One region of the Nonomuraea rubra genome, then DNA from elsewhere that is predicted to be linked to it. Evidence: riboswitches for the same ligand, from Rfam matches in the RefSeq annotation. Region 1 holds a riboswitch; each other region holds the start of a gene.

Region 1 (7,378 bases):
GGCCCGAGCTGGTGGTGGGCTGCTTCTCCACGGGGCTGGTGACCGCGCAGCGCTACTTCGGGCTGCAGGTGGCCTCGTACGGCACGGACCTGGTGCTGGAGCGGCTGACCCCGTACGAGAACAGCAACCGCATCCCGGCCACCATCGTCGACGCCATGCTCCCCAGGCTGTCGCCCGAGGGGCACATCGAGCGCCCGCCGGTCACGGACCTGCAGGCGCTCGTGCGTTCGGTCGGTTACTGCATGCAGGCCGAGACCTACCCCGACCTGCGGCCGGACGGCATCGACTTCGACCGGCGCTACTTCAAGCGCAAGCGCCTGGAGACGCTGGGCCTCGTCACCGAGAAGCCCAGCACGTTCTCCAGGATCCGCAGGAAGATCAGGTCAGCGATCTGAGGTAGCGGCGCATGCGGCGCTTGGCCCGGTAGCCCACCCGCAACATCTTGGGCGGCACCTCCACGCGGAGCCGGGCCCGGCGCCGCCCCGCCGCGTGTTCCGGCCCGTCGAGCAGCGACCTGGCGGGCACGCGCGGGCGGGAGACGACCAGCCCGCTCAGCAGCCCCGCCCAGTCGTTGTGCGCCGCCGGGTGGAAGTAGTTGGCCGCGCACCAGGCCCCGGAGGCCTCGCGGAACTCGCCCGCCGCCAGCTCGTCCAGCGTGCCCAGCAGGTCGCTGCCCTCGAACACCAGGTTGATCATCTCGGCGCTGACGCCGAAGTCGCGCAGCACCAGCGACGGCACGCCCATCGCGATGGCCTCCAGCGCCGCCGTCGAGCTCACCGTCACGAAGCCGGCCGCCCGCTGGAGCTGGTCCTGCATCGAGCCGGCCTCGAACGCCAGCCGCCCCGGCTCTCCCATCTCCCGCCACAGCCGCTGGTAGTGGAAGCGCTCGTTGTGGGTCTGCCGCTCGTCCTCCAGCGCGCGCAGCTTGACCACCACGTCGAGGTCGGGGCGGCGCGCGGCCAGCTCGGCCAGCGACAGCAGGACGCGCTCGCGCTCCTCCCGCCCCTTCGGCACCTTGGCCTGCGTGGCGAACACCACCCGGTTGCCTCCCGGCGCGGCCGGCTCGGGCCGCAGGAACGGCAGCCGGGCCAGCCCGATCGCGCCTCCCCCGCCAAGCCTGGAGGCGATCTCGGAGAACTCGGCCACCTCCCGCTCGCTGTGCACCACGAACAGGTCGCAGCCGCTGCGGAACAACCACGCCTTCTCCGTCGCCGGCACCGAGATGCCGGGCAGCCCGCTGACGAACACCGGCCGCGGCCGCAGGTCGTCCAGCACCTCGGCCACCAGCACGTCCACCACGGGGCCCGTGCAGGCCACGAGGATCACGTCGGGCTGGGTCCGCTCGGCCAGCCGCCGCACCGAGCGCGCGGACAGCACGGGCGGCGGGCCGCCCGCCCTGCCGTTGACCGCCGCGACGATCTGCTCCCGCGAGGGGGCGATCGGGGTACGCACCACGACCAGCTCCGTCACACAGCCCGAAGGCAGGTCACCGAGCAGGCAGGCCGCCCATTTCAGATACGAGTCGGAGTCGGCGACCGCCAACACTTTCAACTGGACACTCCGGTCAAATGCGATCGCAGGGCGGGGGCCGCCCTGCTGGTCCACCAGGCATCGGGAACGTCCACGGGCTCGACGGCGACGCCGCGCGGGCTGAGCAGCACCCGCAGCGAGGTGATCGCGGTCGAGGGAAGGCTGAGCACGCGCTGGCCCGGGTCCAGGCCGCGCAGCGTCAGCTCGGCGGGCACGCCGGCGTCGTGGACGGTGATGCCGGGACGCTCCCGGATCAGGGCGACGTCCACGGGGTCCTCGCGGCGGTGCGGGTAGTAGGCCAGCGGCTCGCGCGCGGCCAGGTCGGTCAGCCAGCGCAGGTAGTGGTCGCGGTGCACGAGGCCGTTGCGTACCAGGGAGGTGCCGAGCACGACCGTGCGCTCGGCCGGGCTCTCGGCGCTGGGCGGCTGGGCGCGCAGCCAGGCGAAGTCGTGGCGGACGAGGTCGACGCCCGCCTCGCGGACGGCCTCGGCCAGCTTGTCGTCCACGTTCAGGGCGGTGAAGACGGACACCTGGCTCAGGCGCAGCCGCAGCGCGGCCGCCACGCCGAGGGCGGCGCGCAGCCTGGTGCGGTTGGCGCGGGCGCGCAGCAGCGGCCGGAACGGGCCCGCGGCGAGCAGTTCGAGCAGCCGCAGCGTGGCCAGCCCGTCGTCCACGATGACGATGCGGCCCGGCCTGGAGGTGAGCCAGCGCAGCTGCACCTTGCCGGAGAAGGCGTCCCCGACGGCCTGCACGCGCCTGGGCATGCGCTCGCGCGGCTCGGCCAGCACCAGCCCGTCGGGCAGCCCCAGGGAGCGCAGCTCGCGGCGCGTGGCCTTCAGCGGCCGCAGGCCCGCCCGCGGCACGACAGCCGTCTCGGGGCCGAGAAGACCGGCGTGGTGGGCCTCGACGGCGCACAGCATCTGGAGCGGGGACTCCACCCAGGCCGACGCCTGCTCGACCACTCGTTGCCCTCCCAGCGGGGTGATGGCGCGTTAACGACCGCTTCAAGCTAGCCCCACCGCCTTAAGCCCTCAGAAACGCGGCGTGAACAATGGAGGGTATGAATTCGCTCATGCTCAACACCGACGGCGTGCAGATCCCGCAGCTCGGGTACGGCGTCTGGCAGGTCCCGGCCGAGGAGGCCGAGCAGGCGGTCGCCGCCGCGTTCCAGGCCGGCTACCGGCACGTCGACACCGCCGCCGCCTACGGCAACGAGGAGGGCGTCGGGCGGGCCGTGCGCGGCAGCGGGCTGCCGCGCGAGAAGGTGTTCGTGACCACCAAGCTGTGGAACGGCGACCACGGCCGCACCGAGGCCGCCTTCGACGAGAGCCTCGCCAGGCTGGGCCTGGACCACCTGGACCTGTTCCTGATCCACTGGCCGGTGCCGGAGCAGGACAAGTACGTGCAGGCGTGGAAGGCGATGGAGAAGATCTACCGTGACGGCCGGGTCAGGGCCATCGGGGTCTCCAACTTCACGGTGAACACCCTCACCAGGCTCATGGACGAGACCGGCATCACGCCCTCCATCAACCAGATCGAGCTCCACCCGTACCTGCAGCAACGCGAGATGCGGGCCTTCCACGAGGCCAACGGCATCCTCACCGAGGCCTGGAGCCCGCTGGGGCAGGGCAAGGGCCTGCTCTCGGACCCGGCGCTGTCGGTGCTGTCGGGCAAGTACGGCAAGACGCCCGCGCAGATCGTGCTGCGCTGGCACCTGCAGCTCGGGAACGTGGTGATCCCGAAGTCCGTCACGCCCGCGCGGATCAAGGAGAACATCGACGTGTTCGATTTCATCCTCGACACCGAGGACATGTCGGCCATCGGCGCCATGAACAAGGGGCAGCGGCTCGGGCCGGACCCCGATCGGTTCAACATGACGTAAGTGACTGGCGTGGCATTTGTGACGCCACGCCTTTAATGACATATCCCCCCATAACCTTTCCTTTACCTGCCCTATAACATCTCCGCGTGCGAGATTTCACTTGGGGAATTGCGGCGACCGGCGGTATCGCGCGTACGGTCGGAGCCGCCATCGCGGCCGAGCCCGGAATGCGGGTGGCCGCCGTCGGATCACGGAACCTGGCCAGGGCGCAGGCCCTGGCGGCCACGCTGGAGGCCGAGTCCGCGTACGGCTCCTACGAGCAGCTGTGCGCCGACCCGGCGGTGGACGCGATCTACGTGGCCACCCCGCACGCGCAGCACCTGCAGGTCGCCGAGCTGGCCATCGCCGCGGGCAAAGCCGTGCTCTGCGAGAAGCCGCTGGCGGCCACCGTGGACGACGCGGAGAAGATGGTGCGCCTGGCGCGCGAGGCGGGCGTGTTCCTGATGGAAGCCATGTGGATGCGGTTCAACCCGCTCGTCCGGCGCCTGGCGGCCGATCCGCGCTTCGGCGAGATCCGCTCGGTGCAGGCCACGTTCGGCTTCGCGGCGCCGTACGACCCGGCCCACCGGCTGTGGGCGCCTGAGCTGGGCGGCGGGGCCCTGCTCGACCTGGGGATCTACCCGTTCGGGCTGGCCCAGCTCCTCCTGGGCATGCCCGCTGACCTGCGCATCACGGGCTCCCTGGCCCCCAGCGGGGTGGATGCGGAGGCGGCCGGCGTATTGCTCTACCCCGGTGGCAGGCACGCTCTCGTGGCGACCTCATTGCTCGGGAATTACCCGAACACGGCCTGTGTTGTAGGTACTCAGATGCGGGCGGACCTCCAGACTCCGTTCTGGGCTCCGCAGCGGATCGTTCTCACCGGGCCCTCCATGGAGCCGGAAGAGCATGTGCTCGATCCGGCGGACAACGGATACGCCGGAGAGCTACGCGAAGTCCGCGCCGCCACGGCCGAAGGCAGGACCGAATCCTCGATCATGCCTCTTGACGAATCCCTTGCCATGCTGGGGCTTCTGGCCGACGCTCGCAGGCAGATTGCCTAGCTGGGCTTTTATGGATTTGTAATCCTCTTGCCTCATGTATTACCTTATGGGGCATCTTGAGGCATACGCCCGGTTTGTCCGGCTATGTCAGACCATCGCACGACACTTCGCAGGATCGTCCTGCGACCGCTGAATCCGCCTCCGGGCGGAACCGGGGACCCATGTCTTTGGGGCGAATCGGCACTCCGGTGCCGTAGGGCAGCTTCCACGCCCGAGCCCGTCAGCTAACCCGGTAAGCGGCATGGAAGCAAGGAGCACCTCCCTCGATGGCCAAGCACCGTATTACCGCTGTCTCGAAGAGCAACATCGCCCGCGCCGCCCTCGGCGCCACCGTCATCGCCTCCGCCCTCGGCGTCAACGCCATGACGGCCAACGCCGACACCGCGACGGGCGTCGCCGCGGCCACCGCCGCCAGGCACCCGGACACCGCCATCGCCGCCCACAAGGCCGGCGCCGCGGACGACCGCACCGAGACCAAGATCAACGTAACCGCCGACCAGGTCCTGGCCATGGCCAGGGCGCAGGTCGGCACCTCGGAGAACGCCTCCGGTGGCGGCACCAAGTTCCAGCAGTGGTACGCCGCCTCGCAGCGCGCCGGCGAGACCGTCGCCCGCGACGGCGGCAACCGCGCCGCGTACCTGAACGCCGCCTGGTGCTCGATGTTCGTCTCCTGGGTCGGCGAGCAGACCGGCGCCCGCCCGCAGGTCGGCTGGGACGCCTACACCGTCGCCCACGCCAAGTGGTTCGCCGCCAACGACCGCTGGGGCACCGTCGCCAAGCCCGGCGCCGTCGTGTTCTTCGCCTGGGACGGCGGCAAGAGCCTGAGCGACATCCAGCACGTCGGGTTCGTCGTGAAGGACAACCAGAACGGCACCATCTCCACGATCGAGGGCAACACCGGCAACGGCAAGGTCGAGGAGCGCATCCGTCCGAAGTCGCAGGTCGTCGGCTACGGCTACCCGCAGTACGCCGCCTGACGGAACGTTCCAAGGCCGAGCGACAGCTCCTTGCCTTCCATGTGACGCGACGAGCGCGCGTCCCCTTCCCGGGGACGCGCGCTCGTCGCGTTTCCGCGCTTCTGTCGGCCCGGCTCGCTACCTTGCCTCTCCATCGACCTCTCTCACCCCCCGGGAGCCCGCATGGGAGCCAAGACCGGCGTCATCGCCTACTCCTCCGCCGACACCCCTCTCCCCCGCCTCCTCCGTACGCCCGCCCGCCCCGGCGAGGCCGCCACCAGGGCCCTGATCGAGCGTTCCTTCCCCGGCCGGCACATCTCCCCGGCCGGGCCGGGCAACCTGTCCGACGACATCCGCCCGCCCGACGACCTCGCCTACGCCACCAGCTTCCCCGGCGCCGAGGTCATCTGCTGCTCGGCGTTCATGCTCGACCACCCGTCGCAGCTCCCCGCCCACCTCGTCGAGGCGAGCAGGGGCCGCCGGCTCGTGCTGCACGCCATGCACAGCGTGGTCGACTGGCTCGCCTTCGCCGTCTGGGAGGACGGCCGCCTTGCCCGCTCCCTCAGCCTCTCCCCGGGCAGCGGCATCATCGAGAACCTCGGCGACCCGTACCCGTTCGAGCTGCCGTACTGGAACGGCGACCACCCGGTCCCGCTCATGCCTGAATGGGAGGACCAAGACCCCTACCCCCTGCCGTTCCACCCGCTGGAGCTGGGCGAGGACGCGCTGCGCGAGCTGCTCGGCTTCACTGTCGAAGGCTCGATCGAGCCCGGGGACGTGGACGCGGAGGCCGTGGAGCTGCTCGGCTTCAGCGTCGTCGACCCGGACGGGCCCACTCCTGAGGAGCGGCGGGCGGAGTACGAGGCCATCGTGGCGCGGATGGGCGAGCCCAGGATCTTCCGCTACCAGCCCGACGGTTCCCTCAGGGAGGTCGGCCTGGACGACCTGGGCTGACGGACCCGTTCAGGTGGTGAAGGCGTCGCGCTGGATGGCGTACAGGTCGGCGTACGGGCCGGGGCGGGTGACGAGGTCGTCGTGGGTGCCCTGCTGGACGATGCGGCCGGCGTCGAGGACGACGATCAGGTCCGCCGTCCGGACCGTGGGGAAGCGGTGCGTGATCAGGAGGGTGACGGCGCCGGGATGGCGGCGGGCGGCCTCGGCGTAGCGGGCGAAGACGGCGCTCTCCGCCGGGGCGTCGAGTGAGGCCGTCGGCTCGTCCAGGACGAGGAGGAGCGGGGAGCTCCGCATCGAGGCGCGCGCCAGGGCGAGCTGCTGCCACTGACCGCCCGACAGGCGGTGACCGCGTTCGAAGGTGTCGCCCAGCTCGGTGGACAGGCCGCCGGGCAGCGCCGCGACCAGACCGGCGGCACCCGCGCGGGCCAGGGCCTCCTCCACGGCACGCCGGTCGCCAAGGCGAGGCAGGTCGCCCACGCCGACCGTTTCGGCGGCGGTCAGCTCGAAGCGTGCCAGGTCCTGGAAGACGGCGCTGATGCGCTGCCGCCACTCCCCCGGTGCCAGGGCGTGGAGGGGGACGTCGTCCGCCCGGATCTCGCCCCGGTCCGGGTGGTAGAGGCCGCACAGGAGCTTGGCCAGAGTGGTCTTGCCCGAGCCGTGCGCTCCGACCAGGGCAATCGTGGCGCCGGCGGGCAGGTGCAGGTCGAGGTCGTGCAGCACCTGACGGCCGGTGCCGGGGTAGGTGAAGGACACCTGGCGCAGGGTGATGCCGCTGCTCAGCCGCTCCGGCGGGCCGAGGGCGGGCGACCGGTGATCGGCGTTCCGGGCGGGCCGGGCAGCTCGGCGGGCGTAGCCGCGGAGCCAGGTCAGCCGGCCGGTGGCGCGCAGCCCCGCGGCGACCGAGCCGGCGTGGAACGCCAGCCGCGACGCCTGGGTGACGAACTGCACGCCGACCGTGGCCACCAGCACGAGGTCCCCGGCCGTGGCCGTCCCCTGCCGCGCCAGCCAGGCGGTGC
Region 2 (7,378 bases), 6.3 Mb from region 1:
CTCCGCCGTGCCCTGCGGCACCCCGAGCCGCCGCTCGGTGGCCCAGCCGCCCTTGGGGCCCTGCGCGCGGGGGAGGGTGTCGTAGAGCACTTCGGCGCCGAACGCACGGGCGAAGAACTCCGTGGCCGCGTCGAGGTCGGGCACCGTCACCCCGACGTGGTCGATGCCGCGGACGGTCATGCGCTGCCTCCTGCTCTGGCCAGAGCGTCGAGCTTGCGCTCGATGCGGTCGAGCCGGGTACGCAGCTCCGCCACGTCACCCCGCTCGGCGTTCTCCTCGTCAGGCCGCAGCCTGACGAGCACGGCGCCGCCGGGCTCCAGCCGCACCAGGCTCGTGTCGGCCACGCTCGTACCGCCTCTGAGCTGGATCGCCACGTCGACGTCGGCCTGCCGCACGCCCAGCCGCCGCAGCGCCGAGCGCACGTAACCGCCGTCGCGGGCCAGCACGATCGGGCTGCCCTCGACGAGCATGCCGATCGCCGGCACCGTCGCCGCCAGCCGCACCACGAGCGCGTTCACCGACATCAGGATCACCAGCCCGGCCAGGCCGCCGGCCAGCGAGTTGTCAGGCCCGATGATCGCGTTCTGCACGACGTTGCTCATCAGCAGCATGACCACGAAGTCGAAGTTGTTGAGCTGGGCGATGCCCCGCTTGCCGCCGATGCGCAGCAGCGCCGCCACGGCCACGTACACCGCGATGGTCCTGACGGCCTTGTCGGCGAGCGAGACCCCGGTGTGGAACAGGTCGTCGATCATGTACGGCCGCCACGGAGCCTCCCGATCAGGCCCAGTTCGCCCATGCACCGGCCCAGCCCCAGCGCCACGCACTCCAGCGGGCGCTCGGCCCTGCGGACGGGCATGCACAGCGTCTCCCGCAGCCGCCGCCCGAGCCCGCGCAGCAGCGCTCCGCCGCCGACCAGCACCGCGCCGCGCTCCCCGAGGTCGGCGGCCAGCTCGGCCGGGCAGCGTTCGACCGTCTCCATCGCCGCCCGCGCGATCGACTCGACCGGCTGCCCGGTGGCCTCGAAGATGTGCTGGACGGGCAGCGTCAGCTCCCGCTCGCGGCCGGTGCCGGGGTCGCGGGCCCGCACGACCACGTGCCCGTCGTGCGCGTGCCGCTTGGCCGACTCGGCCTCGCCGTCGTCGAGCTGCAGCCCGTGCTCGCGCTCCACGAAGCGGGCGATGGCCCTGTTCATGGCCTGCCCGCCGTACGGCACCGAGCCGGTCGCCACCACGGACTCGCCGGACAGCACGGCGATCCGCGCGGCGTCGCGGCCGATGTCGATCACCATGTGCCCGGTGCGGTCGGCGGGGGAGAGGCCCGCGCCGAGCGCGGCGGCCAGCGCGTGCGGGACCAGGTGCACGGTCCGGGCGTCCGCCTCGTACGCGATGTCCTGCAGCGCCTCGCGGTCCATCGGCGTGGAGTCGCCGGGCAGCGCCATGACCAGGCGCGGCCGGGCGTACGGATGCCAGTGCACCTTGCGCAGGAAGTACCTGATCATGCGCCGGGCGAGTTCGGCGTCGGCGGGCAGCCCGCCGCTGACCGGCCAGTGCGTGCGCCCGCCCGAGTCGGCGACGGCCTCCGCGCCGTACCCGACGATCTTGCCTGTGCGGTCGTCGCACATGACGACCGAGGGCTCGTCGAGCACGATGCCCTTGCGCTTGACGTAGATGCGCGTGCTCGCCGCTCCCAGATCCATTGCCAGGTCACGACCGAGGAGTCTCATCGCGGAATTGGTTTCCTGATCCGTCCCAACCCAACACCACGAACGGAACGGATCCCCTTTACCTGTTACTACTGGGACTGTGCTCGACTACGACCTCGAAGCCGGACGTTACGACGAGACCCGCGGCGGGCTTCCGCGGGCGGAGGCGGCGGCGCGGGCCGTTCTCGACCTGGTGCCCGCGTCCGGCACGCTGCTCGACCTCGCCTGCGGCACGGGCCTGGTCACCAGGGAGCTGGCCGGTCACGGCCTGCGGGTGCTCGGCGTGGACGCCTCCGCCGGGATGGCGCGGATCGCCGCGGGGCGGGTGCGCGTGGTGCTGGGCGACGGGCGCAGGCTTCCGATACGCGACCGTTCGGTGGACGCGGTCACCACGATCTGGCTGCTGCACCTGCTCGACGACGCCCGCCCGGTGCTCGCCGAGGCCGCCCGCGTGCTGCGTCCGGGGGGAGTGTTCGTCACGACCGTTGACAAGCGGGCCGCGCACGGGCACGCGGGCGCCGGGGAGTCCGCCGACCGGCCCGAGCTCGTCGTCGCCGAGCTGGCCGGGCACGGGCTGCGGCCGGCCGGGGAGTCGCGGTTCGTCGGCCACGGGCAGGGCCGTCCGGGCGGTCCCGACCCGGTGTTCCGCTTGCTGTCGTTCACTTCACAGTGAGCCCGGTTTCGCGTCATAAGCGGGGCCGTGCGAAGCTGTGAACTGTCCCCAACACCATGGAGGTCCTCATGGCGGATACACCGGAGCCGGAAGTCAGCGAAACTCCCGAGGACGAGCTGAAGCGCAAGTTCCGCGAGGCGCTGGAGCGCAAGCGCAACCAGCACGCGGGCTCGGGCGCGGGTGGCAGGGGCGGCGACCCATCCAAGATCCACGGGGCGCACGGTCCGGCTGCGAGTAAAAGATCGTTCAGGCGCAAGAGCGGCGGCTGAGGCTGGAATTCCGCGGGGGTACGGCATGCCGTGCCCCCTTTTACTTTGCCCGGGGAGGTAGATCTTTCGCCCGATTCATGAAGAATTGTTTGCAGATGTCCGTTTCCGTGGCTACTGTAATCGCCATTACCAGCCGGTTACCCGGTCCTTACCCCAGAAGGACGGCCGGTTGGCGCCGAATCCCGAGCGATCGGGAACCGGGGAACCACCTCCGTTGGGGTGAATCCGGCACGTGCCGGTAGGGCAACTCCACCGCCCGAACCCGTCAGCTAACCCGGTAGGCGTGATGGAGAGGACAACTTACCCCATGCATCAGCGCGTCGTACCCCCGGACCGCGTCTTGACGGCCGCCCGCTGAGCGGCCCCCTTCCCCAAAGGCTCGTATCTTGCGCTCCGCGTAGCGACCCTCGCGGCGCTCTGCCCCGCTGCGCCCTCATCCCCTGAGTGCAACCTCCCTGTCCCCCAGTGAAGGGTTTGCTGTTTCATGTCTGCCCGTTTTGGCCTGCGCTCCCTCGCCGTGCTGACCGCCTCCACCACCTGCGCGCTGAGCATCGCCACCACCGCCGCCCACGCTGACACCGACACCGACACCGGTGAGAAGATCCTGCTCAAGGGCTCGACCACAGCCTCGTACTTCTGGGACGACGCCTCCGGCCGCGCCGGCGACACGGGCCTGCCGGCCAGTGGCAAGCCGATGCAGAAGGGGCTGGCCGCCAGCCCGAGCTGGCCGCTGCTGACCGAGGGTTACGTGGTCTACAAGGGCAAGAAGATGCCCTTCTTCGTGGGTGACCGCGGGCCGGGCACGCCCTCCAACCGCGGCATCATGCTGGACCTCGACGCCAAGACGTTCGCCGAGCTGACCGGCGGCGAGTTCAACTCCTCCACGCTGGGCGTGGACGGCATCGGCGGCCAGGGCCACATCGAGGTCGACTACGTCATCACCAAGTGGGGTGACGGCGTGGGCAAGAAGAACTACCCGGTGCCGTTCTCGACCGGCGCCTGGGCCGAACGTGACAGGAACCCGGCGACCCCGCCGCAGGCCGAGGAGGACACCTCCGCCGGCGGCAGCCTCCCCGACACCCCCGCGGGCGAGCAGCAGGAGTCGGGCACGGCCGGCGGCACGCTGCTGGCGGCCGGCGCGCTGGCCATCGCGGGCGGCGGCGTGCTGCTCGGCGGCGAGCGCCTGCGCATGCTCCTCGTACGCTGACCCCGAGCATCGAGCCGCTCTTTACGTAGCGAGCACCAGAATGTCATTCTGGTCGTCGTGACCACCCGCGCAGCCGCGAACGGCATCGACATCGCCTACGAGAGCTTCGGCTCACCCGACGGGCGCCCGCTGCTCCTCATCATGGGGCTCGGCGCCCAGCTCATCCAGTGGGACGAGGGGCTCTGCGAGCTCCTGGCGGAGCAGGGACACCACGTCGTACGGTTCGACAACCGCGACGCGGGCCTGTCCACGCACTTCCACGAGCACGGCGTGCCCGCGAGGGGTGCCGCGCCGCCGTACCTGCTGGACGACCTGGCCGACGACACCGCGGCCCTCATGGACGTGCTCGGCTGGCCGGCGGCGCACGTCGTGGGAGCCTCGATGGGCGGCATGGTCGCCCAGACGCTGGCCATCAGGCACCCCGCCCGGGTGCTGACGCTGACCTCCGTCATGTCCACGCCTGGCCCCTCCGTGGCCCCGCCCACGCAGGCCGCCGCCGCGATCCTGATGGGCCGGCCGGCCGAGAGCCGCGAGGCGGTGCTGGAGCAGGCGGTGCTGACCTGGTCCACCATCGGCTCGCCGGGGTACGAGCTGGACCAGGACAGGATCAAGGCGATGGCCGGGCTGGCCTACGACCGCTGCTTCGACCCGGCGGGCACGGCCAGGCAGCTCGCCGCGATCATGGCGTCGGGCGACCGTACGGAGCTGCTCGGCCAGGTCAAGGTGCCCACGCTGGTGCTGCACGGGGAGGCGGACCCGCTCATCCCGGTGGTGGGCGGCCGGGCCACGGCCGCGGCCATCCCGGGGGCGCGGCTGGTGACGTACCCGGGGATGGGCCACGACCTGCCGCGCGAGCTCTGGCCGGCCTTCGTCGCCGAGATCACCAAGCTGACCTCCGCCTGACGCCGCCGGTGGCCCCGCCCCATGGTGGGGCCGGGCCACCGGAACGCGCGTCAGACCTCCAGCTTCTCCTCGATGCCCCGGAGCTGGTGGCGGGCCAGCGCCAGGTTGGCGCGGTTGCGGTCGAGCGCCAGATACAGGAACAGGCCCTTGCCGCCGCGCCCGGTGATCGGGCGGATGATGTGGTACTGGCCGCTCAGCGTGATCAGGATGTCCTCGATGTTGTCCTTGAGGCCCAGCGAGTCCATCGTGCGCAGCTTGGCCTTGACCACCTCGGTGTTGCCGGCCGCGGCGATCTGCAGGTCCAGGTCCTTGGAGCCGCCGAGGGCGCCGAGCGCCATGCCGCTGCCGTGATCGACGATCGCGGCTCCGATGGAGCCGTCGATGCTCATCATCTCCTTGAGTGACACGTCCATGCCGGCCATGGTCTTCCTCCTTGTCATCAGTGCTTGCGTGCCGAGACGGCGGCCAGCGCGGCAGCCGTCTTCCTGCCCTCCAGCCGCAGCAGCCCGACGTTCGCGCCGGGTCCGGCCAGGACCGTGAGGACGATGGTGGGGCCGGCGGCGTAGAAGGCCGTGAAACCGGCGGTGCCGGAGACGAGCGTCTCCTCCAGCGTCCCGTGGCCGGTGATGGCCAGCATCCGCCTGCTCATCGCGAGCAGCGCCGCCGCCAGCGCCGCCGCCTGCTCGCCCTGCTCCCCGGGCAGGTCGCAGGCGAGTTGCAGGCCGTCCACGGTGCAGGCGACGCTGCCCTGGACGTCCGGGGTGCGCTCACGCAGGAGCGCCATCTCCTCCAGAACCTCTTGCCGTAGCTCCACAGGTGGCCTCCTCCTGAGTGAGGGGAACCTCACGACAGCTCCTCGAGCGCCTTCTTCAGCCGCATCAGCAGCGCCAGATCGGTGGGGTCGCCCGTCATGGGCGGGCCCAGCGGCTGGGCCGGCGCCAGCGGGTCGTGCGGCGGACGCCCGCCGGGCTTCCGCCGTTGTGGCAGGTCGTGCGGCGCGCGCTCGCCGTGCTCCCGCCGCTGCGGCAGGTCGGGTGCGGCGAGCAGCCCCGAGGCGGCCAGCCGGCGCACCGCCAGCAGCACCGGGTACGCCGGCCGGCCGATCTGCTTGGCCAGCTCCAGCGGGGTCGCCTTCTGGTCTGCCCTGACGATGACCTCCCACTGGACGCGGCTCAGCGTCACCCCGTGGCCGGGCAGCCGCGGCAGCGGCCGTACCGGGAGGGTGTCCACGTCGGCGGAGGGCCAGATCCGGGCGAGCTGCGCCCGCCGCCGCGCGCACTCCCGCACCAGTCCCGGCACGTCGAAGAACCACTGCCCGCCCAGCCAGTGCCGCTCGCCCGGGCGGAACTTGGGGCGTGCCCCACCGGCCGGCAGCAGGAAGAAGGCCGCGTCCAGGACCCCGCCGAGCACCGCGTACTGCAGCTCGCCCGGCGTGAGCGGCCCCTCGGCGAGCAGTCGCTCGCAGCCGCCGTCGGCCTGCAGCCGCCGCAGCGCCGCCTCGCTCATCAGCCCCCTGGCCGCGAGCAGCCGCTCCACGCTGGGGGTCTGGGCGCACTCCATGTACGTCACGCGCCCGTCCGAGAGGAAGATCGTGCCGCTCCTGCCCACCTGCAGCGCGCCCGTGGAGCGCTCGCGGGCGAGCCCGGCCAGGAGTGTGTCGAGCTTGTTGGCCATGGGTCACGCCGTGAGCCGGCTGGAGATGGTGCGCAGGCGGTGCCTGGCCAGGGCGAGGTTGGATCGTTCCAGGTCAAGGCGTACGTAGATGACCAGCGGCCCCTCGAACACCGTCTCCAGCAGCCGGAGCAGATGGTGACCCTTGTCCGTGGTGACGAGCATGTCGTCGATGCGGACGACGTCGCCCGGGCAGGTGCGGGCCAGGCCGTCGGTGGTGGCGCGCAGGGCCTCGGTCAGCGCGGCGGCCGACCGGTCGGCGTCCACGCCCACGGCCGTGCTGAAGGCCACCGCCATGCCGCTCGTGTGGTCCACCAGCATGGCGTCCAGCGCGCCCGGGATGGACATGACCTCCGCCAGGCAGCCGTCGATTCCCAGCACGTGACCTCCCTCACCGTGGTGGAACGCAGACAGCGTAGGGCGACGGGGATGAGTCCACGTGACGGGCGGTCACAGGTGTGGAGGTTTTATACGGCCGCGGAGTAGAAAAACACCACTGGTACGGAAAAACGTACGATTTATGAGAATTTCTCGCGGCAGCGCATGATCTCGGCGACATTTCGCTCGGCCCAGTCGGCCACCACGGAGATCGGCCCGTGCAGCGAGCGCCCGAGGTCCGTCAGCGCGTACTCGACCCGCGGCGGCACCTCGGCGAACACCTCCCGCGTCACCAGCCCGTCCTGCTCCATGGCGCGCAACGTCTGCGTCAGCACCTTGGGCGTGACCCCGCCGATCCGCGTCCTGAGCCGGGTGAAGCGCATGGGCCCGCCGTCGAGGCAGAGCAGCACCAGTGCCGACCATTTGTCCCCGATCCGATCCAGGACCACCCTGGTCGGGCAATTAGGGTCGAAGACATCACCGGTATCCATAAGGTACTTATAGCACGATGAAGTAACCAGTATCCGTTGGATACTGTGGCCGGCATGAAGATCCTTCTGTTCGGCGCGACC
Region 3 (7,378 bases), 5.3 Mb from region 1:
AAGGCCCCACCCGAATTGGGTGGGGCCTTCTGGCTGGTCGGGGCGACAGGATTTGAACCTGCGACTTCTTGCTCCCAAAGCAAGCGCGCTGCCAAGCTGCGCCACGCCCCGTCTCGCCGAGTGCGCATGCGCTCCGGGACTCCGGTACGCTTACGCCCTGACGACCGGATGAAGTCTAGACCAGAGTTCGACCGGTTCGCGCGGACGTAGCTCAATGGTAGAGCCCTAGTCTTCCAAACTAGCTACGCGGGTTCGATTCCCGTCGTCCGCTCCAGTACAGCGCAGGGCCAGGTCAGGAGCCTGGCCCGAGGCTTTTCCAGGCCTCTGCGGTGGCCGAGGCCAGGGTGCGCATGCGTTCCCCGTACGCGGCGTGGCCGTCGAGGATGAAGCCGCCGTCGCCGTACGGCAGGTCGCTGAAGCTCGTGCGGAAGCGGGCGGGCGGGCCGCCCGCCGGGAGCGGCGGGTACGGCTCCAGCGGCGCCATGTCGTAGCTCGCCCTGGATCGGTGGTTGTTGCGGGCCACCTGGTGCGCCCGTAGCCGGAGCACCGCGTCGATGCCCTGGTCGAGGTAGAACTGCAGCCAGCGGAACTGGCTGTCGAGGTACTTCTCGTGACCGCGCGAGGGGTGTTGCAGGAGGTAGGCGCAGACCACCACCGCGTGCCACTTGTACATCTCGGGGTCGAGCTGCTCCTCCGCCAGGATCGTGTTGTAGTAGTCGGCGCACACGCCGAGCGGTCCCGCCGTCGCGCCGCAGTCGCACTGAGCCATGGCGGGCACCCTAGCGAGGCGGTCGCGGGAACGTCGACGACATTTCGGGCGTCGAGGGCCCGCAAAGGCCGGAGGGCTGTGGCCGGAAGGGGATGAACGCGGCGCTCGTAAGCTGTGATCGATGCGTGTGCGACCGATCTCCCGTGAGGCCCTCGTCGAGGAGCTGGCCGAGCTGATCTCCGGCCGCCCCCAGGGCGCGTGGGTGCGGGTGGCCGTGGACGGGGCGCCTCCCGCGCGGCCGGGGGCGCTGGCCGACGAGCTGGTGGCGCCGTTGCGGCTGCGCGGGCGGCCGGTGTTGCGGGTGTCGGCGGGCGATTTCCTGCGGCCCGCGTCGCTGCGGCTGGAGTACGGCAGGACCGACCCCGACGCCTTCCACGACGACTGGCTCGACGCCAAGGCGTTGCGCAGGGAGGTGCTGGAGCCGCTCGAACCGGGAGGCTCGGGGCGGGTGCTGCCGGCGCTGTGGGACAGCGGGATCGACCGGGCCTACCGGCTGCCGTACACGGAGCTGCCTCCGGGCGGGGTGGTGCTGGTGGACGGGGCGCTGCTGCTGGGGCGGGGGCTGGCGTTCGACGTGAGCGTGCACGTGTGGCTGTCGCCGGGCGCGCTGGAGCGGGGGACGCCGGAGGGCGAGCGGTGGACGTTGCCTGCCTACGAGCGGTACGAGCGGGAGGCGCGGCCCCAGGAGGCGGCCGACGTCGTGGTACGCGCCGATCACCCCGAACGGCCGGCGGTGCTGGTCCGGTGAACTCCGGCGGCGCAGACTGAGGCAATGATCCCCAGCAACTGGTACAACATCGTTCCCGATCTGCCCGCCCCGCCGCCTCCGCCGCTGCATCCCGGCACGCGCCGGCCCGTCGGTCCCGACGATCTGGCGCCGCTCTTCCCCATGGAGCTGATCGGGCAGGAGGTCAGCGGCGAGCGGTACGTCCCGATCCCGCAGGAGGTGCTGGACGTCTACCGGCTCTGGCGGCCGACGCCGCTGATCCGGGCGCACCGGCTGGAGCGGGCGCTGGGCACGCCGGCCAGGATCTACTACAAGTACGAGGGCGGCTCCCCCGCCGGGTCGCACAAGCCGAACACGGCCGTGCCGCAGGCGTACTACAACGCGCGCGAGGGGGTGCGGCTGCTCACCACCGAGACCGGCGCCGGTCAGTGGGGGTCGGCGCTGGCGTTCGCCTGCGCCCAGTTCGGCCTGGAGTGCCGGATCTGGATGGTACGGGCCTCGTACGACCAGAAGCCCTACCGCCGCTCCCTCATGCAGGTGTACGGCGCCACCGTGCACGCCAGCCCCTCCCCCGTGACCGGCGCGGGCAGCAAGATCCTCGCGGGCGATCCGGACTCTCCCGGCAGCCTGGGGATCGCGATCAGCGAGGCGGTCGAGGTGGCGGGCGCGACGCCCGACGCCAGGTACGCGCTCGGCTCCGTGCTCAACCACGTCCTGCTGCACCAGACGGTGATCGGCGAGGAGGCGCTCGCCCAGCTCCCGGAGATGCCGGACCTGGTCATCGGCTGCACCGGCGGCGGCTCGAACTTCGCCGGCCTGGCCTTCCCCTTCCTGCGGGAGAAGCTGGCGGGGCGCATCCGGACGGTGTTCCGCGCGGTGGAGCCGGCGGCCTGCCCGACGTTCACGCGCGGCGCGTACGCCTACGACTTCGGTGACACGGCCGGCTTCACGCCGCTGCTGAAGATGCACACGCTGGGGCACTCGTTCGTGCCGGACCCGATCCACGCGGGCGGGCTGCGCTATCACGGCATGTCGCCGCTGCTGTCGCACCTGTACGAGCTGGGCCTGTTCGAGGCGGTGACCCGCGCCCAGAACGAGTGCTTCGAGGCCGGCGTGCGCTTCGCCAGGACCGAGGGGATCGTGCCCGCGCCCGAGCCCACGCACGCGCTGGCCGAGACGATCGCCGAGGCGCTGCGCTGCAGGGAGAGCGGCGAGGAGAAGGTGATCCTGACGGCGTTGTGCGGTCATGGGCACTTCGATCTGGGGGCCTATGACCGGTATCTGGCGGGCGAGCTGGAGGACTACACGCTGCCGCAGGACCGCATCGACCAGGCACTGAGCGAACTGCCGTGACGAACAGCCGGGGGTGGCCGCCGGAACGGGGCGGCCACCCCCGGCCGCCCCACGTCATCGCGCCGTGGGGCGCTTGCCGTGGTTCGCCTTCTTCTTCTTGCGTGCCCTGCCCTTGCGTGCGCGCCTGGCCATAAGCTCGCCTCCGGTGATCGGTGAGCCCTCACCGTCTCCCGCCGCGCTGACCAGCGCAAGCGTTCCCGCGCTAACTAACATTCCCCAACAATTCCGTGTCATAATTTGGTGGAATCTGTTGGAAGGAGCGGGCGTGCTCGCACAGCAGCGTCAGCAGGCGATTCTCGAACGCGTGCGCAGCAACGGCGGCGTCCGGGTGGCCGATCTCGTACGCGAGCTCGGCGTCTCCGACATGACCATCCGCCGCGACCTCGAGGTGCTGGCCGAACGCGGGCTGCTGGAGAAGGTGCACGGCGGCGCGACGGCGCTCGGCCCCGGCTCCACAGAGGAGCCCGGCTTCACCGCCAAGTCCGCCCGCCAGCAGCAGGAGAAAGAGGCCATCGCGCGCCACGCCGCCACGCTCGTCCGCCCCGGCACGGCCGTGGCGCTGTCGGCGGGCACCACCACGTGGGCGCTGGCCCGGCACCTGGTCGGCGTGCCCGAGCTGACCGTGATCACCAACTCGATCCCGGTCGCCGACGTCTTCCACCGCAACCCGCGCGCCGACCGCACGGTCGTGCTGACCGGCGGCGTACGCACGCCGTCCGACGCCCTGGTGGGCCCCGTCGCCGTGGCCGCGATCCGCCGCCTGCACGTGGACACGCTCTTCCTGGGCGTGCACGGGATGAGCGTGCGGGCCGGGTTCACCACGCCCAACCTGCTGGAGTCCGAGACCGACAGAGAGCTGGTGACGGCCGCGACCCGGCTGGTCGTCCCCGCCGACCACACGAAGTGGAACACCGTCGGCATCAGCACCATCGCCGAGCTGAGCGAGGCCCACGTGGTCATCAGCGACGCGGGGCTGCCGGAGGACGCACGCACCGAGCTGGCCGAACGGGCCGGAGAACTGATCATCGCGGAGGGCTCGTCTTGAAGCGCACCATCACCCATCTGGCCGACGGCCGGGAGCTGATCTACTTCGACCGGCGTGACGACGCCGACAGGAGCGCGATCGACCGCCGGACCCTGGAGCCCCGCCCCGTGGCGTCCGAGCTGCGCTACGACCCGCTGACCGAGGAGTGGATCGCGATCGCCGGGCACCGGCAGACGCGCACGTTCCTGCCGACCGGCGGCACGGCCGAGTGCCCGCTGTGCCCGTCGTCGGACACGCGGTCGTCGGAGATCCCGGCCTACGACTACGACGTGGTGGTGTTCGAGAACCGCTTTCCCTCTTTCTCCACAAATTTCGGGACTTATGTGGAGCCGGGCGGGTTGAGTGACGTCCGTCCGGCGGTGGGGCGGTGCGAGGTGGTGTGCTTCACCTCCGATCACTCCTCCTCCTTCTCCAAGCTCTCCGACTCCCAGGTGGAGCTGGTCATGGAGGCGTGGGCCGACCGCACGGCCGAGCTGTCCCACATCGAGGGCGTGGAGCAGGTGTTCTGCTTCGAGAACCGGGGCGAGGAGATCGGCATCACGCTGGCCCACCCGCACGGCCAGATCTACGCCTACCCGTACGTGACGCCCAGGACGAAGCTGCAGCTGGCCGCCGCCGGGCGCTACACCAAGGGGAACCTGTTCGCCGACGTGCTGGCCGCCGAGCGGGAGGCCGGGACCCGGGTGGTGGCCGCCAACGAGCTGTGGACGGCCTTCGTGCCGGCCGCCGCGCGCTGGCCGTTCGAGGTGCATGTCTACCCGCACCGGCAGGTGCCCGACCTGGCGGCGCTGACGGAGGAGGAGCGGGCGGCGTTCGCGCCGCTGTACACCTCGGTGCTGCGGGCGTTCGACGGGCTGTTCGACATGACGATGCCGTACATCGCGGCCTGGCACCAGGCGCCGGTGCGGGCGGGCAGGGAGCTGGCGTACCTGCATCTGGAGCTGTTCAGCATCAGGCGGGCGGCGAACAAGCTCAAGTTCCTGGCGGGTTCGGAGTCCGCGATGGGGGCGTTCGTGAACGACGTGCTGCCCGAGGAGGCGGCACGCATGATTCGATCACAGATAGATCACTAATGGATTTCTAGTTAAGGTCGCATTACTCGTGATCTACCACTAATATCCCCATATGCACCGGCCGTAACGGCCGTAGCAACGCCTAATCCCGGGCGCCTCGCCCGGGAGCCGGGGACCCAAACCGCACCTGGGGTGAATCCGCTACGGCGGTAGGGAATCGCACCTCCCATGCCCGAACCCGTCAGCTAACCCGGCCGGCAGAGGGAGAGGAAACATCCACGTGGCGGCTTCGTCCCCCGCGATCCTTGCCATCGGCCTCATTACCGCCACCGCCGCCGCCCTGTCGGCGGCCCCCGCCACCGCCGTCGCCCGGTCGACGGCCCGCACCACCGCCGCCTCAGCGGCGCCGAAACCCACGGAAGCCGAGCTCCGCGCCCAGCTCAAGCAGCTCAACAACAAGGTCGACAAGCTCATCGAGCAGTACAACCTCAAGCGCGTCGAGCTGGCCAAGGCGCAGGAGTCCGCCAAGACGGCCGCCGCCAAGCTGGCGGCCGCCGAGCAGACGCTGGCCGGAGCCGAGCAGCGGGTCGCCGACATCGCCCGCCTGCGTTACCAGAACGGCGACCCCTCCTCGCTGCCCGGCTTCATGCTCCCGACGGACGCCGGCAGCGCCGCCCTGCTCGAACAGCTCACGGCCGAGCAGCAGGCGCTCGTCGCGATCGTGGCCAAGGCCCGCGACGACAAGCAGAAGGCCAGCGAGGAGGCCGCCGCGCTGACGGTCAAGATCAAGGCGGATGCCGCCAACGTGGACGAGCAGCGCGACGAGGCCGAGAAGGTCATCGACGACATCAAGGACAAGCTCGAAGACCTCGTGCCGTACGGGACGGGCCGCAACGCCAACGGCACCTGGGCCCCCGAGCTGCCCACGGGCTCCGACAACATCACCTCCCGTACGCGGCTGATGAAGGCCCAGGTGGAGAAGAACTTCTCGCTGCCGTTCACGGTGGGCTGCTTCCGCTCGGGCTCCAGCGGCGAGCACCCGCTGGGCCGGGCCTGCGACTTCATGATGAGCTCCGGCGGCTCGATGCCCTCGGCCGCGAACCTCGCGCTCGGCGACAGGATCGCGGACTGGGCGATCAAGAACCAGGACAAGCTGGGCGTCAAGTACGTGATCTGGAAGCAGCGGATCAACCAGGGGTCCGGCTGGCGCGCGATGTCCGACCGGGGCAGCATCACCGAGAACCACTTCGACCACGTGCACATCTCGATGAACTAGGAGTCACAGGCCGAAGGGCAGAACCTGACCTCCGGGTAGCGCGGGGACGGCTCGTCCAGGACCGGCCGCTCCTGCGCCTTGAGGTGCCGGTCGAGGAAGGCCGCCACGTACGTGCGGGTGAGCTCGGCGGATCGCTGCGCGGGCAGGGCGCCGTAGGCGGGCGTGATGCCGAGCGAGCCCTGCAGCAGCGGGCCGTCGGTGAAGGACTGGTGATCCGCGCCCGTCACCACGATCCAGCGTTTCCACCCGGTCAGCAGCTTCCAGTCGCGCTCCCACGACGGGTCCCGCCCGCCGGGGACGTGCTCGGGCGCGCCCACGAACAGGAACGGCCGGGAGAACCCGCTCTTCGGGATCCGGGCGTAGGTGGAGCCGTCCAGGTTGATCCCGGCGCGGAGCCGCGGGTCCCGCACCATGGCCGCCAGGGCGCTCGCCCCGCCGATCGACTGCCCCGCCATCGCGATCCTGGAGCGGTCGAGCACCGCGGAGCCGTCCCACGCGGACGGGAGCCGGTCGAGCACGAACGAGGCGTCCGCCGCCCGGATCCGGGCCACGCCCGTGCCGAAGCCCGGGTCCGTGTCGCTGTCGCACGCCAGGCACTCCGCGACCGTCCCGTCGGCCAGGGTCGTGGCGTAGCTCTCGTAGGGGTGGTCGATGCCGGCCACCACGTACCCTCGGCTGGCCAGGTCCTCGGCCAGCGACGTGAGCGTGCTGACCGGCTTGGTGAAGCCGGGCGAGAGCAGCACCAGCGGCAGCTCCCGGCCGGCGGGCTCGGCGTCCGCGACGGCGTTCGTGCGCGTCCTGCTGAGCGTGTCGGGCGGCACGTTCGCGCTCCTGAGCCCCTTCAGCACCAGCTCCGACTCCTTGGCCGACATGTACGGCGCCCGCGGCCCGCCCCGCTCCTCCGCCGGGTACCACAGCGTGACCTTGAGCTCCCTGGCCCCGGCGTCCAGGTTCCACGGGTCGGGGCGGGAGGTGTCCTTCAGATGCAGGACGGTGGTGCCGACCGGGTGCTCGCCCGTGGGGGCGGGCAGGGTGGCGGGGCCGGACGGCGGGGGCGCCACGGCGGCGGTTCTGGGCGGGGTGGGCGCGGTGCAGGCGGATGCCGCGAGAACGGCCAGCCCGGCGAGCGCCACCGCGATCGGTCTCATGTTCCCTCACTCGTGCAGCAGGGTCAGGGCCTTGGCCAGGACGGGAT
Region 4 (7,378 bases), 580 kb from region 1:
GGTGCTGACCACCTTCCACGCCGACGCGCAGGTGCTGCGGGCGCTGCGCGCCGGGGCGGCCGGGTTCCTGCTGAAGGACATCGCGCCCGGCGACCTCGTGCAGGCGATCAGGAAGGTGGCCGCGGGCGAGCCGATCCTGTCGCCCGCGGTGACGCGGCAGCTCATCACGCACGTCTCCGACGGCGGCGGGCCGGGGGAGCGCGGCGAGCGCGCCAGGAGGCTGCTCGGCCGGCTCAGCGAGCGGGAGCGCGAGGTGGCCACGGCCGTCGGGCAGGGCAAGTCCAACGCCGACATCGGGCGCGAGCTCTACATGAGCGTGCCCACGGTCAAGGCGCACGTCTCCCGGATCCTCACCAAGCTGGGCCTCAACAACCGGGTCCAGGTGGCGCTGCTCGTCTACGACGCGGCTTCGTAGCCGGCCAGCAGCTCCTCGATGGTGGCCCGGTGCAGCACCAGATCGTCGGGGTCGTCCGGCATGGGCAGCTCGCCGAAGTGGATCCTGCGGTGCCAGATCCTGGCCATGATGACGCCGTGCCGCAGCGCCGCGTACAGCTCGTAGAAGTCCAGGTCGCGCGGCTCGTAGCCGGTCAGCTCGCGGTAGGTCGCGCAGACGTCCTCGCGGCGCATGAAGCCCGGCATGCCGGGCAGGCCCGCGCTGACCGTGATGTCCTGGAAGAACCGGTGCAGGAAGATCATCCAGGACAGGTCCAGCTCGCGCGGCCCGATGGCGGCCATCTCCCAGTCCAGCACCGCGACCGGGTCGAAGCCCTGGTACATCACGTTGCCGATCCTGGCGTCGCCCCATGTCAGCACGTCGGGGCCGGGGTCGTCCGGCCAGTGCGCCTCCAGCCAGCCGAACGCCCGCTCCAGCAGCGGGACCCGGCGCTTGCCGTGCGCCCATTCGTAGTAGGCGCGCTGCGCCTCGACGTGCGCGCGCAGCCCGGCGGCGCCGAACGGGGCCAGCTCCTCCGGCGTGAACGGGGTCTGGTGCAGCGCCGCGACGATGCCCACGCTGGCGTCCTGCAGCCGGCGCTGGTCCGCGGGGGAGGCGTCGTGCAGCCAGCCGCCGAACGTGTACGGCATCACGTCGGGCGGCACCTCGCCGTCGGCGCGTTCCATGACGAAGAACGGGGTGCCGAGCGGGCCGGGGTCCGGCTCGAACCACAGGGGCCTGGGCGCTGGGATCCCAGCTTTTTCCCTGGCCAGGCGCATCATCTCGAACTGGGCCCGAAGATCGTAGGAGGGAAAAACCGGAACGGCTTCCACCGCAGGTGCGAGCCTGGCTACGCAGCGCGTACTCCGCCCGTCCCAGGTGGCGGTGAAGAACAGGGTCTCGCTCGAAAGGCCGTTCTCGGACGGTCTGGACATCTCGGACACCGAGGCGTTCGCGCCGACCCGGGCGCGGAGCCAGACGGTGGCACGTTTCCGCAGTTCTTCGAGGTCACGGGTGGAAGTGCGCAGCTGTTCCGTCACAGGGTGCCTCCCGGATGGACATGTGCCCTTCGACAGTCGTATACCCCCTAGCAAGCGCTTGTCCATATTCGGGCGGCCGTTACGGTCAGGTACGCAACAGCCGTACCCTTGTCTGAAAGGGCATGTCACGAAGGGACAAGTGGGATGAGTTCAGCGGGTGAAGGCCTGTCTCGCCCGCTTCCCGAGCAGGTGCGGCTCAATGTCGTGGATCTGGCTTCCCAGGTTCTCGGGTCGATGCCCGCTGCCACCATCCCGCCTCCGCTGCGCGGCATCGCCAAGTTCGACCCCCGCAAACGGGCCAAACTCGGCAGCGCGCCCATCGCGGCGCAGCTCGAGAACGACAAGAAGTTCCGCGAGCTGGTCGCCGAGTCCGTGGCCGCCGGCTGGCCCGAGCTGGTCGCCTCGCTGGCCGAGGGCAACGTGCCGCCCGCCGCCGACCCCGTGCTCGTGGCCGCGGCCGCGTACCTGACCCGGCCGCCGGGCTGGGCGGAGATGATCGAGACCGCCCGCGCCGACCTGGAGCAGTCGGCGGTGGCGGCCGAGGACCTGGAGCGCGAGGAGACCGTCACCCGGCTGCGCGAGCAGCTCGCCGCGCAGAAGAGCGCCGCCAAGGAGGAGGCCGACCGGCTGCGCGAGCAGATCAAGGCCGCCCGCGCGGAGAACTCCGACCTGCGCCGCAAGCTGCACGACGCGCGCGAGCGCGCCAAGGCCGCCGCGCGGCGGGCCGAGGAGATGGAACGCACGGCGGAGGAGGCCAGATCGGCCGCCACGGCCGCGGGCAGCGCCGGCGAGTCCGAGCTGCGGCGGCTGCGCGAGCGGGTGGCCGACGTGGAGAAACAGCTGGAGGCCTCGCGCCGGGCCGCCCGCGAGGGCAGGAGCATCGAGGACGCGCGCATCCGGGTGCTGCTCGACGCCCTCCAGGACGCCTCGGCCGGGCTCCGGCGCGAGCTGGCCCTGCCCACCACGATCAGCCGGCCCGCCGACTCGGTCGCGGCCGTCACCGGCGAGCGCCCCGGCGTGCGCGGCGTGCCCGCGCGCGCCCTGGCCGACGACGACCCGCAGCTCCTCGACCAGCTCCTCGCGCTGCCGCAGGTGCACCTGATCATCGACGGCTACAACGTCACCAAGACCGGCTACGGCACCCTCACCCTCGCCGACCAGCGCACCCGGCTGATGACCTCGCTGGGCGGGCTGGTGGCGCAGACCAGGGTCGAGGTGACGGTGGTGTTCGACGGTGCGGAGCTCAACGCGCCCGTGCAGGTGGTGGCGCCGCGCGGGGTGCGGGTGCTGTTCAGCGCGCCGGGGGAGATCGCCGACGACCTCATCCGGCAGCTCGTCCGGGCCGAGCCGTCCGGCCGGGCCATCGCCGTGGTGTCGTCGGATCGGGAGGTGGCCGAGTCCGTCAGGCGGATGGGCGCCAGACCCGTTCCGTCTGGCTTGCTGCTGCGCCGGCTGGGCCGCGCATAAATTACGAATTGGTGGGTTTGGCGATACCTCGCCTGCCACTTCTGTACTATTTCGCCCCAGGTGTAATCCCTGGGAGGCGATACAGTGAGGTTTGGCAGGGTACCGGTGGCCGCGGGTCTCGCGTTCGGACTGGTGCTGACCCCGCTGGGAGCTGCCCTCGCCGATCCCCGCCCCACCTTGGCGCAGGCCAAGGCCAAGCTGGAGAAGCTCAACGACAAGGCCGACAAGGTCGTCGAGCAGTTCAACCAGGCGAACGAGCGCTACAAGAAGGCCAAGGGCACCTACACGAAGCTGAACGACAGCTACAAGCGCAAGCTGCAGACCGTCGCGGAGCTGCGCGCGCAGGTGATCGGGATGGCCGTCGAGAGCTACAAGCTCGGTGAGGACGTCACCTCCTGGCCCGGCATGTTCGGCTCGGACAACCCGCAGGCCATGCTCACGGGCTGGGCCGTCGCCGGGCAGCTCTCGCGCGAGCGGGCCGAGAAGCTGGCCGCCTTCGATCGCGAGAACAAGGGGCTGAAGACCGAGCGTGACAAGGCCGAGGTCGCGCTGGACGAGGCCGAGGAGGAGCGCGACGCCGTCGAGAAGGAGCGCTCCGAGATCCGCAAGCTGATCGCCGAGCAGAAGAAGCTGCTGGACAGGCTGGGGGCGTACAACCCCGGCAACCCGAACAGCACCGGCATCAAGTACACGGGTCCGGCGTCGGGCAGCGCGGCGGCGGCGTTGCGGTTCGCGTTCGCGCAGGTGGGCAAGCCGTACATCTACGGCGGCACCGGGCCGCGGGGCTTCGACTGCTCCGGGCTCACCCAGGCGGCCTGGGCGGCGGCGGGGGTGTCGCTGCCTCGTACGACGTGGCAGCAGTGGTCCTGGGGGGCCAGCCGGAAGGTGGACCTCGACGCGCTGCAGCCCGGAGACCTGATCTTCAGCGAAGGGCTCGGGCACGTCAGCATGTACGCGGGCAACGGGCAGATCGTCCATGCGCCGCAGACGGGCGACGTCGTCAAGGTCGTCAAGCTCTCCGCGTACGGCCGTTCCCTGGTCGGAGCGGTTCGCCCGTAAGCAGGCCGGTTGTGAGGCCGTTTCGCGGTCACCGGCGCTTCTACTATCGCGCATCGTAGACCGGTGGCCCGGGAGCGCTCCCAGTGGCGTTGCTCACGTTTAAAGGGCGACAAATGTGACGTAGGCGACAAATGCCACCTGACAAGCTCGGTGATTTCGAAGTGTGAGCAGGGTCACATTTCAGTAACGGAACCTGGTGTTCCAGCAGGGGTTTCCAACTTGACTCACCCCTCTGGCTGATCTTTACAACCTGACTCAGCCTTTGCCGATCCTTGACCTTTCGGCGTAGCTTCTGGCGTCGTCGCGGTGAACAAGCCATGTCGCCGCGAATCCCGCATCGGTCCCTCCCGATGTGCGACAGATAAAAAAATCCGCCGGTCGCACCCCGAGCATCCCCACATCGAATCTCGATCGGGGCACGCGACCTGCCGAATCCGTGCAGCCAGGAGGCACGGAGCCGGGGACCCAAGAGATCCCACGTTCCCCAAGGGATCAGGGGTGAATCGGCGCGCCCATCGCGCCGTAGGGCGACTTCCACGCCCGAATCCGTCAGCTAACCCGGTAGGCGTTCGTGGAAGACACAAGGAGAAATCCTGTCTAGTCCCCTGCACAACCCCCGCCTGTCCCGCCTTGCCCTGAGTGGCGTAGCACTCACGATGACCGTGACGGCCGGAGGTCTGATCCTCCATGCCCCAACGGCTCAGGCGGCGACGACGAGCGAGACGGCCACTCTGACGACGGTGAAGGCGGAAACCACCGCCAGGACGTCCCAGAAGGCCACAGCAGCCCAGCGAAGGGCCGCCAAGCTCGCTCGGCAGAAGATGAAGGCCCGCAAGGCCCTCGCCGTGGCCAAGAACCAGATCGGTGACCCGTACCGGTACGGAGGCACAGGGCCTGGTTCGTTTGACTGCTCCGGTCTCGTCCAGTTCGCCTGGAAGAAGGCCGGCGTCAAGCTCCCGCGCGTGGCGAGCAGCCAGTTCGCCCGCACCAAGCACAAGGTCTCCTGGCGCAATCTCCAGCCTGGCGACCTGATGTTCTTCAGCGGGCTCGGCCACGTGGGCATGTACGTCGGCAAGGGCAAAATGATCCACTCGCCGCGGACAGGTGAACGGGTACGCGTCGACAAGCTGAGCGGATGGCGCCGATCGTCCTTCGTGGGCGCGGTCCGACCCGGCATGTGAAGAAGCCCCGTCCGGATTCCTGGAGGATTTCCTGGATCCGGACGGGGCTCTCGCACGTCCGGAGCCCTCCGCCGGCGGGGAGCACTACGATCGGGCATCGTGTTCGAGCAGGTGAGCCGGCGAGCCGTGGTGACGGGCCTGCTGCTTCTCGTCCCCGCCGCCGCCACCCCGCTGCCCGGTTCCCCCATCCTTCCCCCCGAGCTGCGCGGCCTGTGGCCCGGACGGCGTACGGCCGTGAGCCGCGGCGCCCGTTCCACCGTGGCGGGGCCCGGCACCGTTCCGGCCGAGCGGCTCGACGAGCTGGCGCGCAGGGCCGACAGCGCGGGCGCGCGGGTCTCGGCCGTGCTCGGCAGGCCCGTACGCCCCCTGGTCGTGCTGCCGGAGTCCGGCCGTGACGCCGCCCGCCTGGCCGGCGGGGGACGGCTCGACGGGCTGGCCGCCGTGGCCGACGGCCGGCGCGTGATCGTCGTGCCCGAGGCGTTCGCCACGCTCAACCCCACCGGCAGGGACGTCGTCCTCACCCACGAGCTGACCCACGTCGTGGCCGGTACCGGCGGCCTGCCCGTCTGGCTGTACGAGGGTTTCGCCGACTACGTCGGCTACCGCGACGCCGGGCTGCCCGTGACCGTCGCCGCCGCCGAACTGGCGGCCGAGGTGCGGGCCGGACGGCTGCCGAGCGCTTTGCCCGGACCTGCGGCTTTCGCGGCGGATGGGCGTGACCCCGACCGGCTGGCCCGGGCGTACCAGGAGGCCTGGCTGGCGTGTCGCTTCCTCGCTGACCGGTTCGGTGAGGGGACCCTGGTGGGGCTCTACCGTGCAGCCCAGGTGGCGGGCGTCGATCGGGCGCTCGCCTCGCTGGGGCTCTCCGTCGCCACGCTGACGGCACGGTGGCGCGCGTACGTGCGGGATCAGCTCGGGTGAAGGGGAGGCCGATGGACGATCGAAGAGACACCGACGACGTGGCACGGGAAGGGGACGTGGCGGATGGCGCGATGGCCGCCGTGGGCGCCGCCGGCCATCCGGATGAGGACACGGCGCTCGGCGATGGCTCGTACGGGGAGGAGGCGGCGGAATCGGAGGACGCCGCCCGGCCCGGACACCCCCGCCCCAGCGCCGCTCACTCGGGCGCCGCTCACTCGGGCACCTCATACCCCGACAGCGCCCGCTCCGACAGCACGATGGCACCGGGGGACGCGGCGGGCTCCACGCCCGGCAAGGCGGCGGGAGGCGGGGCGGAGTGGCACGCGCCCGACGAAGCGGCGCGAGGCGAGGGGAAGCGGCACGTGCAGGGCGATGCGGCGGAGCCCGTGCCGGGGCATCGTGAGGAGGTGCCCATGACAGGAGGAGACGGCGGGACGCGGGCGGCGGCGATCGCGCTCGTGCTGCTGGGCCTGGTGATCGTGGCCGTGGCCGCCTTCAGCACCCCCTGGCAGGTACTGACCAGTGGCCCGCCCGACCCGGCCCGCGACTTCAGCGCCGCCCAGATCGCCAGGGCGCAGGCGTTCGACGCGGCCACCACCCTGCCGAGCTACCTCTCGCTGGCCCTCACGATCATCATCGCCGGCATCCTGGTCGCCACTCCGTTCAGCGCCAGGGTGCTGGGCAGGCTGCGGGGCCCGTGGTGGTTGCGGGTCGTCCTGGGCACCCTGGTGATCACCGCGCTCGTCGAGCTGATCAGGTGGCCGCTCGGCATCTGGGTCGAGACGATCCTGCGGGACTACGGCCTGTCGACCCAGGACTGGGCCGGCTGGGCGGGCGACCGGCTGAAGAACCTGGGCGTGGAGGTGTTCCTGGTCTGCGTCATGCTGCTGGCCCTGGTCGCGCTGGCGCGCAAGGTCAGGCGCTGGTGGATCCCCGCGGCGGTGGGCGCGTTCGCGCTGACGGTGGTGACGTCGTTCGTGTACCCGGTGGTGTTCGAGCCGCTGTTCAACGACTTCAGCTCCATGCGGCAGGGCCCCCTGCGCACGAACCTGCTGGACATGGCCGCGCGTGACGGCGTACCGGTCGAGGACGTGCTGGTCGCCGACGCCTCGCGCCGCACGACGGCGCTCAACGCGTACGTGTCCGGCTTCGGCGCCACGCGCCGCATCGTCGTCTACGACACGCTGCTGCGGGCCCCGCAGCGGGAGGTCGAGCTGGTCGTGGCGCACGAGCTGGGGCACGCCAAGTACGACGACGTGCTGTACGGCACGGTCATC

Evidence for each region. A riboswitch is a leader RNA that binds a small molecule or an ion and turns the genes downstream of it on or off. The one in region 1 is predicted to bind cyclic di-AMP.
Region 2: it holds a riboswitch for cyclic di-AMP, as region 1 does, so the genes downstream of both, HD593_RS65010 (hypothetical protein) here and HD593_RS35935 (CHAP domain-containing protein) in region 1, are expected to answer to the same signal.
Region 3: it holds a riboswitch for cyclic di-AMP, as region 1 does, so the genes downstream of both, HD593_RS11670 (coiled-coil domain-containing protein) here and HD593_RS35935 (CHAP domain-containing protein) in region 1, are expected to answer to the same signal.
Region 4: it holds a riboswitch for cyclic di-AMP, as region 1 does, so the genes downstream of both, HD593_RS38580 (C40 family peptidase) here and HD593_RS35935 (CHAP domain-containing protein) in region 1, are expected to answer to the same signal.

What each region holds. Positions count from the first base shown of each region.
Region 1 is NZ_JACHMI010000001.1:7,909,347-7,916,724, forward strand. It holds gene HD593_RS35910 (polysialyltransferase family glycosyltransferase) at 1-395, shown strand, start outside; gene HD593_RS35915 (DUF6716 putative glycosyltransferase) at 379-1,545, opposite strand; gene HD593_RS35920 (hypothetical protein) at 1,548-2,492, opposite strand; gene HD593_RS35925 (aldo/keto reductase) at 2,591-3,412, shown strand; gene HD593_RS35930 (Gfo/Idh/MocA family protein) at 3,499-4,452, shown strand; cyclic di-AMP (ydaO/yuaA leader) riboswitch at 4,570-4,706, shown strand; gene HD593_RS35935 (CHAP domain-containing protein) at 4,719-5,429, shown strand; gene HD593_RS35940 (DUF6928 family protein) at 5,592-6,362, shown strand; gene HD593_RS35945 (ABC transporter ATP-binding protein) at 6,372-7,378, opposite strand, start outside.
Region 2 is NZ_JACHMI010000001.1:1,619,758-1,627,135, forward strand. It holds gene HD593_RS07560 (VOC family protein) at 1-180, opposite strand, end outside; gene HD593_RS07565 (DUF421 domain-containing protein) at 177-755, opposite strand; gene HD593_RS07570 (rod shape-determining protein) at 752-1,726, opposite strand; gene HD593_RS07575 (class I SAM-dependent methyltransferase) at 1,806-2,378, shown strand; gene HD593_RS07580 (DUF5302 domain-containing protein) at 2,447-2,647, shown strand; cyclic di-AMP (ydaO/yuaA leader) riboswitch at 2,811-2,946, shown strand; gene HD593_RS65010 (hypothetical protein) at 3,132-3,854, shown strand; gene HD593_RS07590 (alpha/beta fold hydrolase) at 3,912-4,757, shown strand; gene HD593_RS07595 (hypothetical protein) at 4,808-5,179, opposite strand; gene HD593_RS07600 (roadblock/LC7 domain-containing protein) at 5,197-5,571, opposite strand; gene HD593_RS07605 (hypothetical protein) at 5,601-6,431, opposite strand; gene HD593_RS07610 (roadblock/LC7 domain-containing protein) at 6,435-6,809, opposite strand; gene HD593_RS07615 (winged helix-turn-helix transcriptional regulator) at 6,947-7,297, opposite strand; gene HD593_RS07620 (NAD(P)-dependent oxidoreductase) at 7,352-7,378, shown strand, end outside.
Region 3 is NZ_JACHMI010000001.1:2,567,317-2,574,694, reverse strand. It holds tRNA gene HD593_RS11705 (tRNA-Pro) at 35-111, opposite strand; tRNA gene HD593_RS11700 (tRNA-Gly) at 201-274, shown strand; gene HD593_RS11695 (DUF5946 family protein) at 293-769, opposite strand; gene HD593_RS11690 (nucleoside/nucleotide kinase family protein) at 891-1,517, shown strand; gene HD593_RS11685 (TrpB-like pyridoxal phosphate-dependent enzyme) at 1,542-2,849, shown strand; gene HD593_RS65090 (50S ribosomal protein bL37) at 2,904-2,981, opposite strand; gene HD593_RS11680 (DeoR/GlpR family DNA-binding transcription regulator) at 3,115-3,894, shown strand; gene galT (galactose-1-phosphate uridylyltransferase) at 3,891-4,967, shown strand; cyclic di-AMP (ydaO/yuaA leader) riboswitch at 5,037-5,181, shown strand; gene HD593_RS11670 (coiled-coil domain-containing protein) at 5,188-6,183, shown strand; gene HD593_RS11665 (alpha/beta hydrolase family protein) at 6,180-7,331, opposite strand; gene HD593_RS11660 (S41 family peptidase) at 7,338-7,378, opposite strand, start outside.
Region 4 is NZ_JACHMI010000001.1:8,485,176-8,492,553, reverse strand. It holds gene HD593_RS38600 (response regulator) at 1-415, shown strand, start outside; gene HD593_RS38595 (phosphotransferase family protein) at 397-1,473, opposite strand; gene HD593_RS38590 (NYN domain-containing protein) at 1,618-2,940, shown strand; gene HD593_RS38585 (C40 family peptidase) at 3,046-3,999, shown strand; cyclic di-AMP (ydaO/yuaA leader) riboswitch at 4,416-4,582, shown strand; gene HD593_RS38580 (C40 family peptidase) at 4,656-5,180, shown strand; gene HD593_RS38575 (gluzincin family metallopeptidase) at 5,280-6,101, shown strand; gene HD593_RS38570 (M48 family metallopeptidase) at 6,113-7,378, shown strand, end outside.